DNA from 2 places in the Streptomyces sp. HUAS TT7 genome. Region 2 is predicted to be linked to the other one. Evidence: predicted binding sites of a transcription regulator. Region 2 holds the regulator's gene; the other holds the start of a gene.

Evidence for each region. The regulator HrcA, encoded in region 2, represses chaperone genes, less so after heat shock. The targets are predictions, from matches to a motif close to TTNGCACTCNGNNNNNCNGAGTGCNAA.
Region 1: groES (co-chaperone GroES) is a predicted target of HrcA. The motif match lies at 6,099-6,125, and genes of this name have one in related genera.

Annotation. Positions count from the first base shown of each region.
Region 1 covers NZ_CP196175.1:3,513,521-3,521,125, forward strand. Annotated here, with positions in the region: gene ACSHXC_RS15610 (carbohydrate ABC transporter permease) at 81-1,061, shown strand; gene ACSHXC_RS15615 (carbohydrate ABC transporter permease) at 1,058-1,924, shown strand; gene ACSHXC_RS15620 (hydroxyacid dehydrogenase) at 1,983-3,011, shown strand; gene ACSHXC_RS15625 (ester cyclase) at 3,088-3,783, shown strand; gene groL (chaperonin GroEL) at 3,880-5,508, opposite strand; gene groES (co-chaperone GroES) at 5,645-5,953, opposite strand; gene ACSHXC_RS15640 (response regulator transcription factor) at 6,187-6,876, shown strand; gene ACSHXC_RS15645 (sensor histidine kinase) at 6,890-7,605, shown strand, end outside.
Region 2 covers NZ_CP196175.1:5,825,038-5,832,642, forward strand. Annotated here, with positions in the region: gene ACSHXC_RS26190 (DUF3097 domain-containing protein) at 1-571, opposite strand, end outside; gene ACSHXC_RS26195 (MBL fold metallo-hydrolase) at 712-1,434, opposite strand; gene hrcA (heat-inducible transcriptional repressor HrcA) at 1,590-2,609, shown strand; gene dnaJ (molecular chaperone DnaJ) at 2,610-3,746, shown strand; gene ACSHXC_RS26210 (nitronate monooxygenase) at 3,942-5,033, shown strand; gene ACSHXC_RS26215 (16S rRNA (uracil(1498)-N(3))-methyltransferase) at 5,030-5,773, shown strand; gene ACSHXC_RS26220 (hypothetical protein) at 6,156-6,701, shown strand; gene ACSHXC_RS26225 (histidine triad nucleotide-binding protein) at 6,826-7,185, shown strand; gene ACSHXC_RS26230 (ribonuclease Z) at 7,222-7,605, shown strand, end outside.

The DNA.
Region 1 (7,605 bases), 2.3 Mb from region 2:
GTCCTGCGGGACGGGCCGGAGCGGGGGGCGGGGCCCCACGCGTGCCACTGCCGGGCGGCGGAAGCGATCATGGCGCGGCCATGGCGGAGGACGACGACACAGCGGCCGTACGCGCCGGGGCACCCCAGCCAGGACCGGCCCGCAGAACACCCCGCAGAACACCCCACGGAGCCCGCGGCCGTACCGGCGCTGCGGCGAGCGTGCTGCTCACCCCCTTCTTCGTCCTGTTCACCGCCGTGACGGTGGTGCCGATCGGGTACGCGGTCTGGCTGAGCCTGTTCACCGAGAAGCAGTCCGGGCTCGGCTTCGGCGGCGCCACGTCCGTGTTCAGCGGGCTCGACAACTACACGGCGGCGCTGGGCGACCGAGCCTTCCGCGAGGGCTTCTGGGTGCTGGCCGGCTACTGCGTCGTGTACATCCCGCTGATGGTCGGCGGTGCCCTCGCGCTCGCGCTGCTGCTCGACTCGACGCTGGCCCGCGCCCGCCGCTTCTTCCAACTGGCGCTGTTCCTGCCGCACGCCGTGCCCGGCATCATCGCCGCGCTGGTCTGGGTCTACCTCTACACCCCGGGCCTCAGCCCCGTCGTGAAGGCCATGAACTCCGGCGGCATCGGCTTCGACTTCTTCTCCTCCAGCGGCACGCTCCCCTCCGTCGTCAACATCGCGCTGTGGGAATGGCTCGGCTACAACATGGTGATCTTCTACGCGGCGCTCCAGGCCATCGACCGCTCCGTCCTGGAGGCGGCCACCATGGACGGCGCGGGCGAGTGGCGCACCGCGTTCGGGATCAAACTCCCGCTGATTCGCGCCTCGTTGATGATGGTGTCGCTCTTCACCGTCATCGGCTCGCTCCAGCTCTTCACCGAGCCGCTGATCCTCAACCAGGGCGGCAGTTCCACGGTCACCTCCACCTGGACGCCCAACATGTACGCCTACACCGCCGCGTTCAGCCGCAACGACTACGGCCTCGCCGCCGCCTCGGCCGTGCTCCTCGCGCTCGCCGCGGCCCTGCTCTCCTTCGTCGTCACCCGCCTCACCAACCGGAAGGGGGCCAGGGCATGACCGCCCCCGCCGCCGTGCCCCGGCGACCGAGCCGCTGGCTGTCCAGAACCGCGGTCAACGGCACACTGCTGCTCTCCGTGCTCTACACGCTGCTCCCCCTGGTGTGGCTGGTCACGGCCGCGACCAAGGACACCGGCGGCCTGCTGTCCGGCGAGGCCTTCTCGTTCAAGGGCTTCGACCTCGGCCACAACCTGTCACAGCTCGCCTCGTACAACGACGGTGTCTACTTCCGCTGGTACCTCAACTCCCTTCTGTACGCGGGCGGTGGCGCCGCCGTGTGCGCGCTGGTCAGCGTCGCCGCGGGGTACGCCTTCGACAAGTACGCCTTCCGCGGCAAGGAGAAGCTGTTCGGCGTCGTGCTGCTCGGCGTGCTCGTGCCCACCACGGCGCTCGCCCTGCCCATGTACCTGCTGGCGAGCAAGGTCGGCCTGGTCAACACGTACTGGTCGGTGCTGATCCCCGTTCTGGTCAACCCGTTCGGGGTGTATCTGTCCCGGGTGTTCAGCGCGAGCTACATCCCCGACGAGGCCCTGGAGGCCGCCCGTATCGACGGGGCGAGCGAGCTGCGCACGTTCTGGTCGGTCGGTCTGCGCATGGTGATGCCGGGCTTCGTGACCGTGTTCCTCTTCCAGTTCACCGCGATCTGGAACAACTTCTTCCTCCCCCTGGTCATGCTCAGCGACCAGAAGCTCTTCCCGCTGAGCCTCGGTCTGTACGCCTGGAACAGCAACACCCATGCCGAGCCGAGCTACTACCCTCTCGTCGTCACCGGCTCCCTCCTCGCCGTCATCCCCCTGATCGTCGCCTTCATCTCCCTCCAGCGGCACTGGAAGGCCGGGCTCGCCGCCGGCAGCGTCAAATGACCGGCCCGGACACCCAGTTACCCCTGGCCAGCGCCTCGTGAGGAGCCCGAGTCCCACCATGCACCACACCACTGACAATCGGCCCGCTCTGCTGCTCGCGATGGGTCCCGGCATCGCGGGCCGCCTCCTCGCGGAGCGGCACCGCACCCGGCTCACCGCCCTCGCCCGCACCGACCCGTACCTGGTCGCCCACGACCTCGCCGCGCCCACCGGACCGGTCGCCGCCGCCCTCGCCGAGGCCCGGATCCTGCTCACCTGCTGGGGCGCGCCCCCGCTCACCGCGGACGTCCTGGACTCGGCCCCCCACCTGCGCGCGGTGGTCCACGCGGCGGGCTCCGTCAAGCACCACATCACGGACGCCTGCTGGGAACGGGGCATCGCGGTGACGTCGGCCGCCGCGGCCAACGCCCTGCCGGTCGCCGAGTACACGCTGGCCGCGATCCTCTTCGCGGGGAAGGACGTGCTGCGCTCGGCCCAGCGCTACGCCGAACTGCGCACCGCCCCCGAGTGGTTGAGCGAGACCGAACGCACGGGGAACTACCGCCGCACCGTCGGCCTGATCGGCGCGTCCCGCATCGGCCGCCGCGTCATCGAGCTGCTGCGCCCCTTCGATTTCGAAGTCCTTCTGTACGACCCGTACCTGAGCGGAACCGAAGCGGCATCGCTGGGCGTTGAGCAGGTGTCCCTGGACGCGCTGTGCGCCCGCAGCAGCGTCGTCTCCGTCCACGCGCCCCAGCTCCCCGAGACCCACCGCATGATCGACGCCCGCCGGCTTGCCCTGATGCCGACGGGTGCCACGCTGGTCAACACCGCGCGCGGCTCCCTGATCGACGAGCCCGCCCTGCTCGCCGAACTCCTCTCGGGCCGCCTGCACGCGGTCCTGGACGTGACGGAGCCCGAACTGCCGCCCCGGGAATCCCCGTTGTACGACCTCCCGAACGTCCTGCTGACCCCGCACATCGCGGGCTCGCTGGGCAACGAGCTGCACCGCATGGCGGATCGGGCGCTGGACGAGGTGGAGCGGTTCGCGGCCGGTGTGCCGTTCGCGGATCCCGTACTCCCGGCGGCGCTGCACCACTCGGCGTGAGCCACCACCCACGGAGCAAATGGGCTAAATATCACTAAACTGGATGTAATGCACCCCGAGCCAGCCGGGAGGAGTCATGACATTCGCACAGGTGATCGACTTCAAGACCGAGCGGTTCAGTGACCTGGACCGGCTCATGGACCGCTGGGTCGAACAGACCAAGGGCAGGCGGACCGCTTCCCACGCCCTCATCGGCAAGGACCGCACCGACGGGAACCACTTCGTCGAGATCGTCGAGTTTCCCTCGTACGAGGAGGCGATGGCGAACTCGAAGCTCCCGGAGACGGACCGGATCTTCGCCGAGATGGTGGCGCTCTGCGACGGAGCGCCCACCTTCACGGACCTGGATGTGGTGCGCAACGACCAGTTGAACGCGACAACCGCCCGCCGCTTCTTCCACGAGATCGCCACGGGCGGCAACCTCGACGCGATCGACGAGGTGTTCGCGGCCGACTACGCCGACCACGACATCATCAAGGAGCAGGACACGGTCGTCGGCCGCGACGAGATACGCAACGACGTCACCGGATGGCGGTCGGCCTTCGACTTCTCCTTCGACCTCGACCGGCAGATCTGCGAGGGCGACGACGTGGTGACGCTGTGGACGTGGAAGGCCACCCACACGGGCGACTTCCAGGGCCTCCCGGCCACCGGCAAGCAGGTCACCATGACCGGCACCACGATCTTCCGGTTCAAGAACGACAGGATCCAGGAAGGCTGGTGGCACTACAACGTCATGGGGCTGATGAAGCAGTTGGGCATCGCGGGCTGAGCAGCCGAGCCCTCCCGCAACGGGGAAGGCCCCCGCCCCGCCTCGACGGCGGGAGCGGGGGCCTTCACACGTACTGCGGGCCCGACGTCGCAGACGTCAGTGGGAGTGGCCGTGACCGTGGCCGTGACCGGCGTCGGCCTCTTCCTCGGCCGGCTTCTCGACGACCAGGGTCTCGGTCGTGAGCAGCAGGGACGCGATGGAGGCGGCGTTCTCCAGGGCGGAGCGGGTGACCTTGACCGGGTCGATGACGCCGGCCTTGACCAGGTCGCCGTACTCGCCGGTGGCGGCGTTGAAGCCGAAGCCCTTGTCGAGCTCGCTCACCTTGGAGGTGATGACGTAGCCCTCAAGGCCGGCGTTCTCGGCGATCCAGCGCAGCGGCTCGACGACGGCGCGGCGGACGACCGCGACACCGGTGGCCTCGTCGCCGGCCTTGTCCAGGTTGCCGTCCAGGACCTTGGCGGCGTGCACCAGGGCGGAGCCACCACCGGAGACGATGCCCTCCTCGACCGCGGCGCGGGTCGCGGAGATGGCGTCCTCCAGACGGTGCTTGCGCTCCTTGAGCTCCACCTCGGTGGCGGCGCCGACCTTGATCACGCACACGCCGCCGGCCAGCTTCGCGAGGCGCTCCTGGAGCTTCTCGCGGTCCCAGTCGGAGTCCGTGGCCTCGATCTCGGCCTTGATCTGGTTGACGCGGCCCTCGACGTCGGCGCTGTTGCCGCCGCCGTCGACGATCGTGGTGTCGTCCTTGGTGATGGTGACGCGGCGCGCGGTGCCGAGCACCTCAAGGCCGGCCTGGTCGAGCTTGAGGCCGACCTCTTCGGCGATGACGGTCGCGCCGGTGAGGGTGGCGATGTCCTGCAGCATGGCCTTGCGGCGGTCGCCGAAGCCCGGGGCCTTGACGGCCACGGCGTTGAACGTGCCGCGGATCTTGTTGACGACCAGGGTGGAGAGCGCCTCGCCCTCGACGTCCTCGGCGATGATCAGGAGCGGCTTGGAGGCGCCGGCCTGGATGACCTTCTCCAGGAGCGGCAGCAGGTCCTGGATCGAGGAGATCTTGCCCTGGTTGATCAGGATGTACGGGTCGTCGAGGACGGCCTCCATGCGCTCCTGGTCGGTGACCATGTAGTGCGAGAGGTAGCCCTTGTCGAAGGCCATGCCCTCGGTGAACTCCAGCTCCACACCGAAGGTGTTGGACTCCTCGACGGTGATGACACCGTCCTTGCCGACCTTGTCCATGGCCTCGGCGATGAGCTCGCCGATCTGCTTGTCCTGGGCGGACAGCGCGGCGACGGCGGCGATGTCGGTCTTGTCCTCGATCGGACGGGCGGTCGCGAGGAGCTCGTCGGAGACGGCCTTGACCGCGGCGTCGATGCCCTTCTTGAGGGCGGCCGGGGAGGCGCCGGCGGCGACGTTGCGCAGACCCTCGCGGACCAGCGCCTGGGCCAGGACGGTCGCGGTGGTGGTGCCGTCACCCGCGATGTCGTTGGTCTTGGTCGCCACCTCCTTGACCAGCTGGGCGCCCAGGTTCTCGTACGGGTCGTCGAGCTCGACCTCGCGCGCGATGGTGACACCGTCGTTGGTGATGGTGGGGGCGCCGAACTTCTTGTCGATGACGACGTTGCGGCCCTTGGGGCCGATCGTCACCTTGACGGTGTCGGCAAGCTTGTTGACGCCGCGCTCAAGGGCGCGACGGGCGTCCTCGTCGAACTTCAGGATCTTCGCCATGGGAGCGGTTCAGCCCTCTCGAAAACTCGGGTTAATGACACTGCGCCCCTCGCCGCCCGGCAATCAGCGGGGTGACCAGGGGCGCAGCTCTCAAAGCATTCGCTTCGAACTCGAAGTACTCGCGTACTTCGGTGAATTACTTCTCGATGATCGCGAGCACGTCGCGGGCCGAGAGGACGAGGTACTCCTCGCCGTTGTACTTCACCTCGGTGCCGCCGTACTTGCTGTACAGCACGATGTCGCCGGTGCTGACGTCGAGCGGCAGACGCTCGCCGTTCTCGAAGCGGCCCGGACCCACGGCCAGGACGACGCCCTCCTGGGGCTTCTCCTTGGCGGTGTCCGGAATGACCAGGCCGGAGGCCGTGGTCTGCTCGGCGTCGAGCGGCTGGACCACAATGCGGTCCTCGAGCGGCTTGATGGCAACCTTGGAGCTGGCGGTCGTCACGATCCGGTCTCCCCCTTCGGAGATCTCACGGGGTTAACTGTCTGGGGTGGCGACCAGGTGGATCCGTCGTCGCGGGTGCCGGACCTGCCCGTCGCTACTTGGCACTCTCCGGTGGGGAGTGCCAGAAGCGAGACTAGGACGGTGATTAGCACTCGGTCAAGCGGAGTGCCAATCTGCCACCGCCACGGCGGACGCTTCCCGGGCTTGTGGCCACCTGTGTGACCCTGGACGGCATGCGCATTCTGGTCGTCGAGGACGAAACCGGGCTCGCCGACTCGCTGCGTCGGGGCATCTCCGCCGAGGGCCACTGGGTCGACCTCGCGCACGACGGCCACCGCGGGCTCGACCTGGCGCTCACCGGCGGGTACGACGCGATCGTGCTCGACCTGATGCTGCCGGGGCTCAGCGGCTACGAGATCTGCCGGCGGATGCGGCGGCTCGGCGATCTCACCCCCGTCCTGATGCTGACCGCCAAGGACGGCGAGTACGACGAGGCCGACGGGCTCGACTCGGGGGCCGACGACTATCTGACCAAGCCCTTCTCCTTCGTGGTGCTGCTCGCCCGGCTCCGCGCGCTCGGCCGCCGGGCCGGGGCCGCGCGCCAGGACACCCTCCAGGCCGGCGACCTCACCCTCGACACCGCCGCCCGGCGCTGCCGGCGCGGCGAGCGCGAGATCGAGCTGACCGCCCGCGAGCTGGCGGTCCTGGCCTGCCTGATGGCCGAGCCGGGCCAGGCCGTCGCCAAGCAGCACATCCTGGACGAGGTCTGGGACAGCGCCACGGGGGCGGACGGCGGGATCGATCCGAACATCGTCGAGGTCTATGTCTCTTCGCTCAGGAAAAAGATCGATTCTCCGTTCGGCCGTCGATCGATCCTGACCGTGCACGGGGTCGGCTACCGGATGGCGCCCGATGGGGGCTGAGCCACACAAGCCCATGAAGTGGCCGCGGCCCCGGACCGTGCGCGGGAAGGTCGCCGCGGCCGCCGCCCTCGCGATGGCGCTGCTGCTCGCCGCGGGCGGGATCTGGCTCTACATCGTCCTGCGCTCCAACCTCCTCGACAACACCACCGGCCGCACCGAGCTGGCCGCCCGCAAGGTCGCCGCCCAGGTCGACACCGGGACCGTACGAACACAGCTGCCGCCGCCGGACGACGGCGTCGACCTCGTCGTCGTGCTCGACGAGCGCGGCCGGGTCACCGCCGCCAGCCAGGAGACCGGCGCCGCCGAGGGGCTGGCCGATCTGCGCCCGCCGGACGGACAGGACTCGGCGTCCCGGCTCCTGAAGGAGGCGGGCCGCCACGAGGTCGCCGTCGTCGTACGCGCCCAGATTCCCGGCGGCCCGGCGAGCTATGTGTACGGGATGACCGTGCTCAGCGACGTCGACGACGCGACCGGCGCCATCGGGTGGGCCCTGCTCGCCAGCGCCCCGCCGCTGATCGCGCTCGCCGCCGCCATCGCCTGGGCCGGCACCGGGCTCGCGCTGCGCCCGGTGACCTCGATCCGCACCGAGCTCGCCGAGGTCAGCTCCAGCGAACTGGACCGGCGGGTCCCCGACCCCGGCGGCGCCGACGAGATCGCGCTGCTCGCCCGGACCGTGAACGCCACGCTCGACCGGCTCGAACAGGCCCATGTCCGCCAGCGCGAGTTCGT
Region 2 (7,605 bases):
GCACATCGGGATGCGTCACGGACGCCGCGATGCGGGACTCCTTCGAGCCCGGGACCAGGTGGTCCACCAGAACCCCCAGCCGCGCATCCGGCCCGGGCGCGAACTCGGCCACGATCGCCGGAAGGTCGTCGATGCCCTCCAGGTACTCGACGACCACGCCCTCGATCCGGAGGTCGTCCCCCCACACCCGCTCCACGAGCTCGGCGTCGTGGCGCCCCTCGACATAGATCCGCCCCGCCCGCGCGACCCGGGCCCGCGCCCCCGGCACGGCCAGCGATCCGGAGGCCGTACGGGCGGGCCCTGCGGGGGCGGACGCGGAGGGGCGTACGAGCGTGACGACCTTGCCCTCCAGGAGGAAGCCGCGGGGTGCGAGCGGGAAGACGCGGTGCTTGCCGAAGCGGTCCTCCAGGGTGACCGTCGGCCCCTCGGCGGTCTTCTCGCAGCGGATCACGGCTCCGCAGAATCCCGTGGAGACCTCCTCGACGACGAGGTCGACCTCGGCAGGCACCTCGGGAACGGGCGCCTGCTTCTTCTTCCAGGGCGGCGTGAGATCAGGGCTGTAGCTACGCATGGGCCCCATTATTCGGGGCTGCGGCCGGGGGGCCGGGGGTCGGCCCCCCGGGAGATGCAGCCAGGGCGGCGTGAGATCGGGGCTGTAGCCGCGCATCGGCCCCATTGTCCGGGGGTGGCCGGGACGGACCGGCGCCGGGGTTACAACACGCCGAACCGCGCCGCGAGTTGGTCCCGCTGACCCCGTACGAAGGCCGCGTCCACCACCGCCCCGTGCCCCGGCACGTACACCGCGTCCTCGCCGCCCAGCGAGAGCAGCCGGTCCAGGGCGGTCGGCCAGCGCGAGGTCACCGCGTCGGAGCCCGCCTGGGGCTCGCCCGACTCCTCGACCAGGTCGCCGCAGAAGACGATCTCCGGCGAGCCGCCGGTCGCCGGGACCAGGACCGCGAGGTCGTGGCCGCTGTGACCGGGGCCGACATTGGCGAGCAGCACCTGACGGCCGCCCAGGTCCAGCGTCCACTCGCCGCACACCGCGTGGTGCGGAAGCACCAGCAGGTCGGCCGCCTCGGCCGCGTCCTCGGTGGACACGCCCTGGCGGGCCGCGTCGTCACGCAGCGCCTCGCGCACCAGCGCCCGCTCGATGCCGACCGCCCCGTACACCTCGGCCCCGGAGAACGCGGCCGTGCCCAGGACGTGGTCGAAGTGGGGGTGGCTGAGCGCGATATGGGTCACACGGCGGCCGAAGAGGGCCTCGGCCTGCGCCCGGAGTTCGGCGCCCTCGCGCAGCGTCGCACCGGTGTCGTACAAGAGGAGCGAGGTCTCCCCGGCGATCAGTGCGGCCGTGGCGTCCCAGACGGGCAGGCGCCTGCGCCCGACTCCGTCGCCGAGGCGCTCCCAGCCGAACTCTTCCCAACTGACGTCCATGACGCGACGCTATCCGCAATCGACCGGCGACGCCGCACGGTAGCGTGGTCGGCCGCCCTTGCTAGGGGCGTACCGGTCGGCCGTACACTGGCCGGGGGATTGCTGGCACTCGAACACAGTGAGTGCCAAACGGACGGCAACTGGAGGTGTGCGCGATGCTCAGTGAACGCAGGCTCGAGGTGCTGCGCGCCATCGTCCAGGACTATGTCGGCACCGAGGAACCGGTGGGGTCCAAGGCCCTCACCGAGCGGCACGCCCTCGGCGTGTCCCCGGCGACCGTGCGCAACGACATGGCCGTACTGGAGGAGGAGGGCTTCATCGCCCAGCCCCACACCAGCGCCGGCCGGATCCCGACCGACAAGGGCTACCGGCTCTTCGTCGACCGGCTGGCGGGCGTCAAGCCCCTGTCGTCGCCGGAGCGCCGCGCGATCCAGAACTTCCTGGACAGCGCGGTGGACCTGGACGACGTCGTGGCCCGTACGGTGCGGCTGCTCGCGCAGCTGACCCGGCAGGTGGCGGTCGTCCAGTACCCGTCGCTGACCCGGTCCACGGTGCGGCATGTGGAGCTTCTCTCACTCGCCGCGGCCCGGCTGATGCTGGTGCTGATCACCGACACCGGCCGCGTCGAGCAGCGCATGGTCGACTGCCCGGCGCCGTTCGGCGAGGCCGCGCTCGCGGACCTGCGGGCCCGGCTCAACGCACGGGTGGTGGGACGCCGCTTCGCGGACGTGCCGCAGCTGGTGCAGGACCTGCCGGAGTCCTTTGAACCGGAGGACCGAGGAACCGTTTCGACGGTCCTCGCCACCCTCCTCGAAACCCTGGTCGAAGAGACCGAGGAGCGGTTGATGATCGGCGGCACCGCCAATCTCACCCGCTTCGGACACGACTTCCCGCTGACCATCAGGCCGGTGCTGGAGGCGCTGGAGGAGCAGGTCGTGCTCCTCAAGCTGCTCGGCGAGGCCAAGGAATCGGGCATGACCGTACGCATCGGGCACGAGAACAACGCCCACGAAGGACTGAACTCCACGTCCGTCGTATCGGTCGGCTACGGTTCCGGCGGCGAGGCGGTCGCCAAACTCGGCGTGGTCGGACCGACCCGCATGGATTACCCCGGAACGATGGGAGCGGTACGCGCAGTGGCACGTTACGTCGGACAGATCCTGGCGGAGTCGTAAGTGGCCACGGACTACTACGCCGTACTCGGCGTGCGCCGCGACGCATCACAGGACGAGATCAAGAAGGCGTTCCGGCGCCTCGCACGTGAACTCCACCCGGATGTGAATCCGGACCCGAAGACGCAGGAGCGCTTCAAGGAGATCAACGCCGCGTACGAGGTGTTGTCGGACCCGCAGAAGAAGCAGGTGTACGACCTCGGCGGGGACCCGCTGTCGTCGTCGGGCGGCGGCGGTGCCGGCGGCTTCGGCGCGGGTGGCTTCGGCAATTTCTCGGACATCATGGACGCCTTCTTCGGCACGGCATCGCAGCGCGGCCCGCGCTCGCGGACCCGCCGCGGCCAGGACGCCATGATCCGCCTGGAGATCGACCTCAACGAGGCGGCCTTCGGCACCACCAAGGAGATCCAGGTCGACACCGCGGTGGTGTGTACGACCTGTTCGGGCGAGGGAGCCGCCCCCGGCACCTCCGCGCAGACCTGTGACATGTGCCGCGGCCGCGGCGAGGTGTCCCAGGTCACCCGGTCCTTCCTGGGCCAGGTCATGACCTCGCGGCCCTGCCCCCAGTGCCAGGGCTTCGGCACCGTGGTCCCGACCCCGTGCCCCGAGTGCGCGGGCGACGGGCGCATCCGTTCGCGGCGCACCCTCACGGTGAAGATCCCGGCCGGTGTCGACAACGGCACCCGGATCCAGCTCGCGGGGGAGGGCGAGGTCGGCCCCGGCGGCGGCCCCGCCGGCGACCTGTACGTGGAGATCCACGAGCTTCCGCACGACGTGTTCCAGCGCCGCGGCGACGATCTGCACTGCACGGTCACCATCCCCATGACGGCGGCGGCGCTCGGCACGAAGGTGCCGCTGCAGACGCTGGACGGCATGGAGGAGGTGGACATCCGCCCGGGCACCCAGTCCGGCCAGTCCATCCCGCTGCACGGCCGCGGCATCACGCACCTGCGGGGCGGCGGGCGCGGTGACCTCATCGTGCACGTCGAGGTCATGACCCCGGGCAAGCTGGACCCCGCGCAGGAGGACCTCCTGCGTCAGCTGGCCAAGCTCCGCGGCGAGGAACGCCCCACGGGCCAGTTCCAGCCGGGGCAGCAGGGGCTGTTCTCCCGCCTGAAGGACGCGTTCAACGGGCGTTGAGCCGTGGGAGGGGGCTACGGGGTGCATCCCCGTGGCCCCCTTTCCTTTTTTGGGGCTGCGCCCCAAACCCCCGAGACCTTCGGTCTGCAGACCGTGCTCCGGTTGTGCCCACCCCGAGCAAGGGGGGCTGGGGTTACTCACCCCGGGAGGGACAGGCGATTCGGTGCGAGAGCAACGCCGTGGCACGATGCGGGCATGGCTTTGACCGATCTCTGCCGGTATCCGATCGTGCAGGCGCCCATGGCGGGCGGCGCCTCCGGTCCGGCGCTGGCCGCGGCCGTCTCCGAGGCCGGAGGGCTCGGATTCCTGGCCGCCGGGTACAAGACCGCCGACGGCATGTACCAGGAGATCAAGCAGATGCGCGGGCTGACGAACCAGCCCTTCGGAGTCAACCTGTTCATGCCGCAGGACCCGCACACCGATCCCGCCGCCCTTGAGGTCTACCGCCACCAACTGGCCGGCGAGGCCTCCTGGTACGAGACCCCGCTGGGCGACGCCGACACCGGGGGCGACGACAACTACGAGGCCAAGCTGGCGATCCTGCGCGAGGACCCGGTGCCGGTGGTCTCGTTCACCTTCGGCTGCCCCGAGCGCCCGGTGTTCGACGCGTTCGCGAAGGCCGGTACGTACACGATCGTCACCGTGACCACCCCGCAGGAGGCGCAGGCCGCGCAGTGGGAGGGTGCGGACGCGGTGTGTGTGCAGGGCATCGAGGCGGGCGGTCACCAGGGCACGTACCGGGACGATCCGCAGGTCGGCGGGGCCGGTATCGGGCTGCTCACGCTGATCGGGCTCGTCCGGGAGACGGTCCAGCTGCCGATCGTGGCGGCGGGCGGCCTGATGCGGGGCGCGCAGATCGCGGCGGTGCTGGCGGCGGGCGCGGACGCGGCGCAGCTGGGCACGGCGTTCCTGGCGTGCCCGGAGTCGGGTGCGAACGTGCTGCACAAGCAGGCGCTGACCAACCCCCTTTTCGTCCGTACGGAGTTGACGCGGGCGTTCTCCGGGCGGCCCGCGCGGGGCCTGGTGAACCGCTTCATGCGGGAGCACGGGCCGTACGCCCCCGCCGCGTATCCGCAGGTGCACCAGCTCACCGCGGGTCTGCGCAAGGCGGCGGCCGAGGCGGGCGACCCCCAGGGCATGGCGCTCTGGGCGGGCCAGGGCCACCGTCTGGCCCGGGAGCTCCCGGCGGGCAGGCTCGTCGAAGTCCTGGCCTCCGAACTCGACGACGCGGCAGCGGAGTTGACCCAGAATCTGCAGAACCTGAAGAACATGAGGAGTGCGTCATGACCGCCCCGGTCTTCGTTGTCGACAAGGTGCCGGGCGGCGGCGAGTTCGTCCTGGACGGGGCGGAGGGCCGGCACGCCGTCTCCGTCAAACGCCTGCACGCCGATGAGGAGGTGACCCTCACCGACGGCGCCGGTAACTGGGCGGACGCGGTGGTCGTCGCGGCCGAGGGCAAGGACCGCCTGGTCGTACGGGTCACGGCGCACGCCACCGAGGACGAGCCGGCGGTACGGATCACCGTGGTGCAGGCGCTGCCCAAGGGCGACCGGGGCGAGGTCGCGGTGGAGACGATGACGGAGACCGGCGTCGACGCGATCGTGCCCTGGCAGGCCGGGCGCTGCATCACGCAGTGGAAGGGCGAGCGCGGCCTCAAGTCCCTTGCGAAATGGCGCAGTACGGCGCGGGAGGCGGGGAAGCAGTCCCGCCGGGTGCGCTTTCCGGACGTACGGGAGGCGATGACGACGAAGCAGGTCGCGGCGCTCCTTGCGCAGGCGGACCTGGCGATGGTCCTGCACGAGGACCGCGCTCTGGGCTCGGCCGCCCTGTCCACGGCGGACCTCCCCGACCGGGGTGAGATCGTCCTGGTGGTCGGCCCGGAGGGCGGCGTCTCCCCGGAGGAACTGGCCACGTTCGCCGCGGCGGGCGCGAAGCCGTACCGCCTGGGGAGGAGTGTGCTGCGTACGTCGACGGCGGGGACGGTGGGGGCGGCGGTGCTGATGGCGAGGACTGGGCGCTGGTCCTGACGCTCCTTCAGCCCCTTGGGGGTGAGCAGAGCGAGGCCGGCGTTTCGCCCCGGACCCTGGCCCCTCCCCACCCCTTCCCGAAACCCGCCGGGGGTGAGTGGGTTCGGTTGCGGACCGATGGGGGTCCCCCCTGCTCGATCGAAGTTGAGAGCTCGGGGGAGGTTGCTCGCGCAGTTCCCCGCGTCCCTGAGCCCCTTTCGGCCTAGGCGCCCCCAGGGCCAACCCTGCCAGGGAAGGGGCGGGGAGGGGCCACCGGGGTCCGGGGCGAAAGCCCCGTGCCCGCCGGGCGGCAGCCGGGTCGCGGCCGGGGCGCGCCCGAAACGCGACGGGATGGCCGCAAGGGGGCTACCGCGTCCGATGCCGCGGTGGCACCCTGGCGCTCATGGGGGCCAAGAGGTCGCACCGCCGAGCACCGCACACCGCCCGCCGCAGGGCCTACCGAACCCTGCCCGCCGTGGCCGTCGCCGCGCTGGCCATCGGCGGGGCGGCGGCCTGCGACCCCGTCGGCGGGCTCAACTCCGCCGCGGTCGCGGTCACCACGGACCAGACGGCGACCGCCGCGCTGCAGCACCAGCACGTCGACATCAAGTGGCTCACCTGCACCGCCAACCTCAAGGGCGGCCCCAGCGCGACCCCTTCGGCCGGCAGCACCACCCGGCAGGTCGCCGACGTGAACTGCCAGGGCGAGACCAAGGACGGCAAGCCGATCACGGTCAGGGGAACGGTCACTCAGGAGGTCGAGGGCCGCTGCGTGAAGGGCGACCTGACCGCCAAGGTCGCCGACAAGACCGTCTTCCGTGCCAGCGTGCTCGGCAACTGCAACGCCCCCGCCCCGACGACGGGCCCCGCCACGCCCGCCCCCGGCGGCCGCCCCACGGTCACGGTGACCGTCACCGTCACGGAGTCGGAGTCCTTCCGGGGCAAGTAGCGGGCAAGTGGGCGTAGGGCACAGCGCACAGCGCACGAGTCGAGCCCCCTCCATGGGCCGGAACGCCAGAACGCGTTGAGTAGCATGCGGTTACCTGATCAACGCGACCAAGGAGGACCGGACCGTGGCCGGAGAGCCGCAGGCCGACTGCCTGTTCTGCAAAATCGTCTCGGGTGATGTCCCGGCGACCGTCGTGCGGGAGACCGAGACGACCGTCGCCTTCCGCGACATCAACCCCCAGGCGCCCACTCACGTCCTGGTCATCCCGAAGGTCCACCACCCCGACGCCGCAGCCCTCGCCGCCGCCGAACCGGCGATCCTCGCGGACGTGGTGCGCGAGGCCGGGGAGGTCGCCCGCGAGGAGAAGGTCGACGGCACCGGCTACCGGGTCGTCTTCAACACCGGCAGCGGCGCCGGCCAGACCGTCTTCCACGCGCACGCGCACGTGCTGGGCGGCCGCGGCCTCCAGTGGCCGCCCGGATAACCACCCCGCACAGCCCGCACAGCAAGGCAACTCACCGTGTCCGTACGTGAATTGGTGGTGCTCGGCACCGCCAGCCAGGTCCCCACCCGGCACCGCAACCACAACGGCTATCTGCTGCGCTGGGACGGCGAGGGCATCCTCTTCGACCCCGGCGAGGGCACCCAGCGGCAGATGCTGCGGGCCGGGGTCGCCGCCCACGACATCAACCGGATCTGCGTCACGCACTTCCACGGTGACCACTCGCTGGGCCTGGCCGGGGTGATCCAGCGGATCAACCTCGACCGGGTCCCGCACCCGGTCGCCGCGCACTACCCGCTCAGCGGCGAGCACTTCTTCGAGCGGCTGCGGTACGCCACCGCCTACCGCGAATCCGTGCAGCTGGCCCAGGAGCCGGTCGCGGGGGAGGGCGCGGTGCTGGCC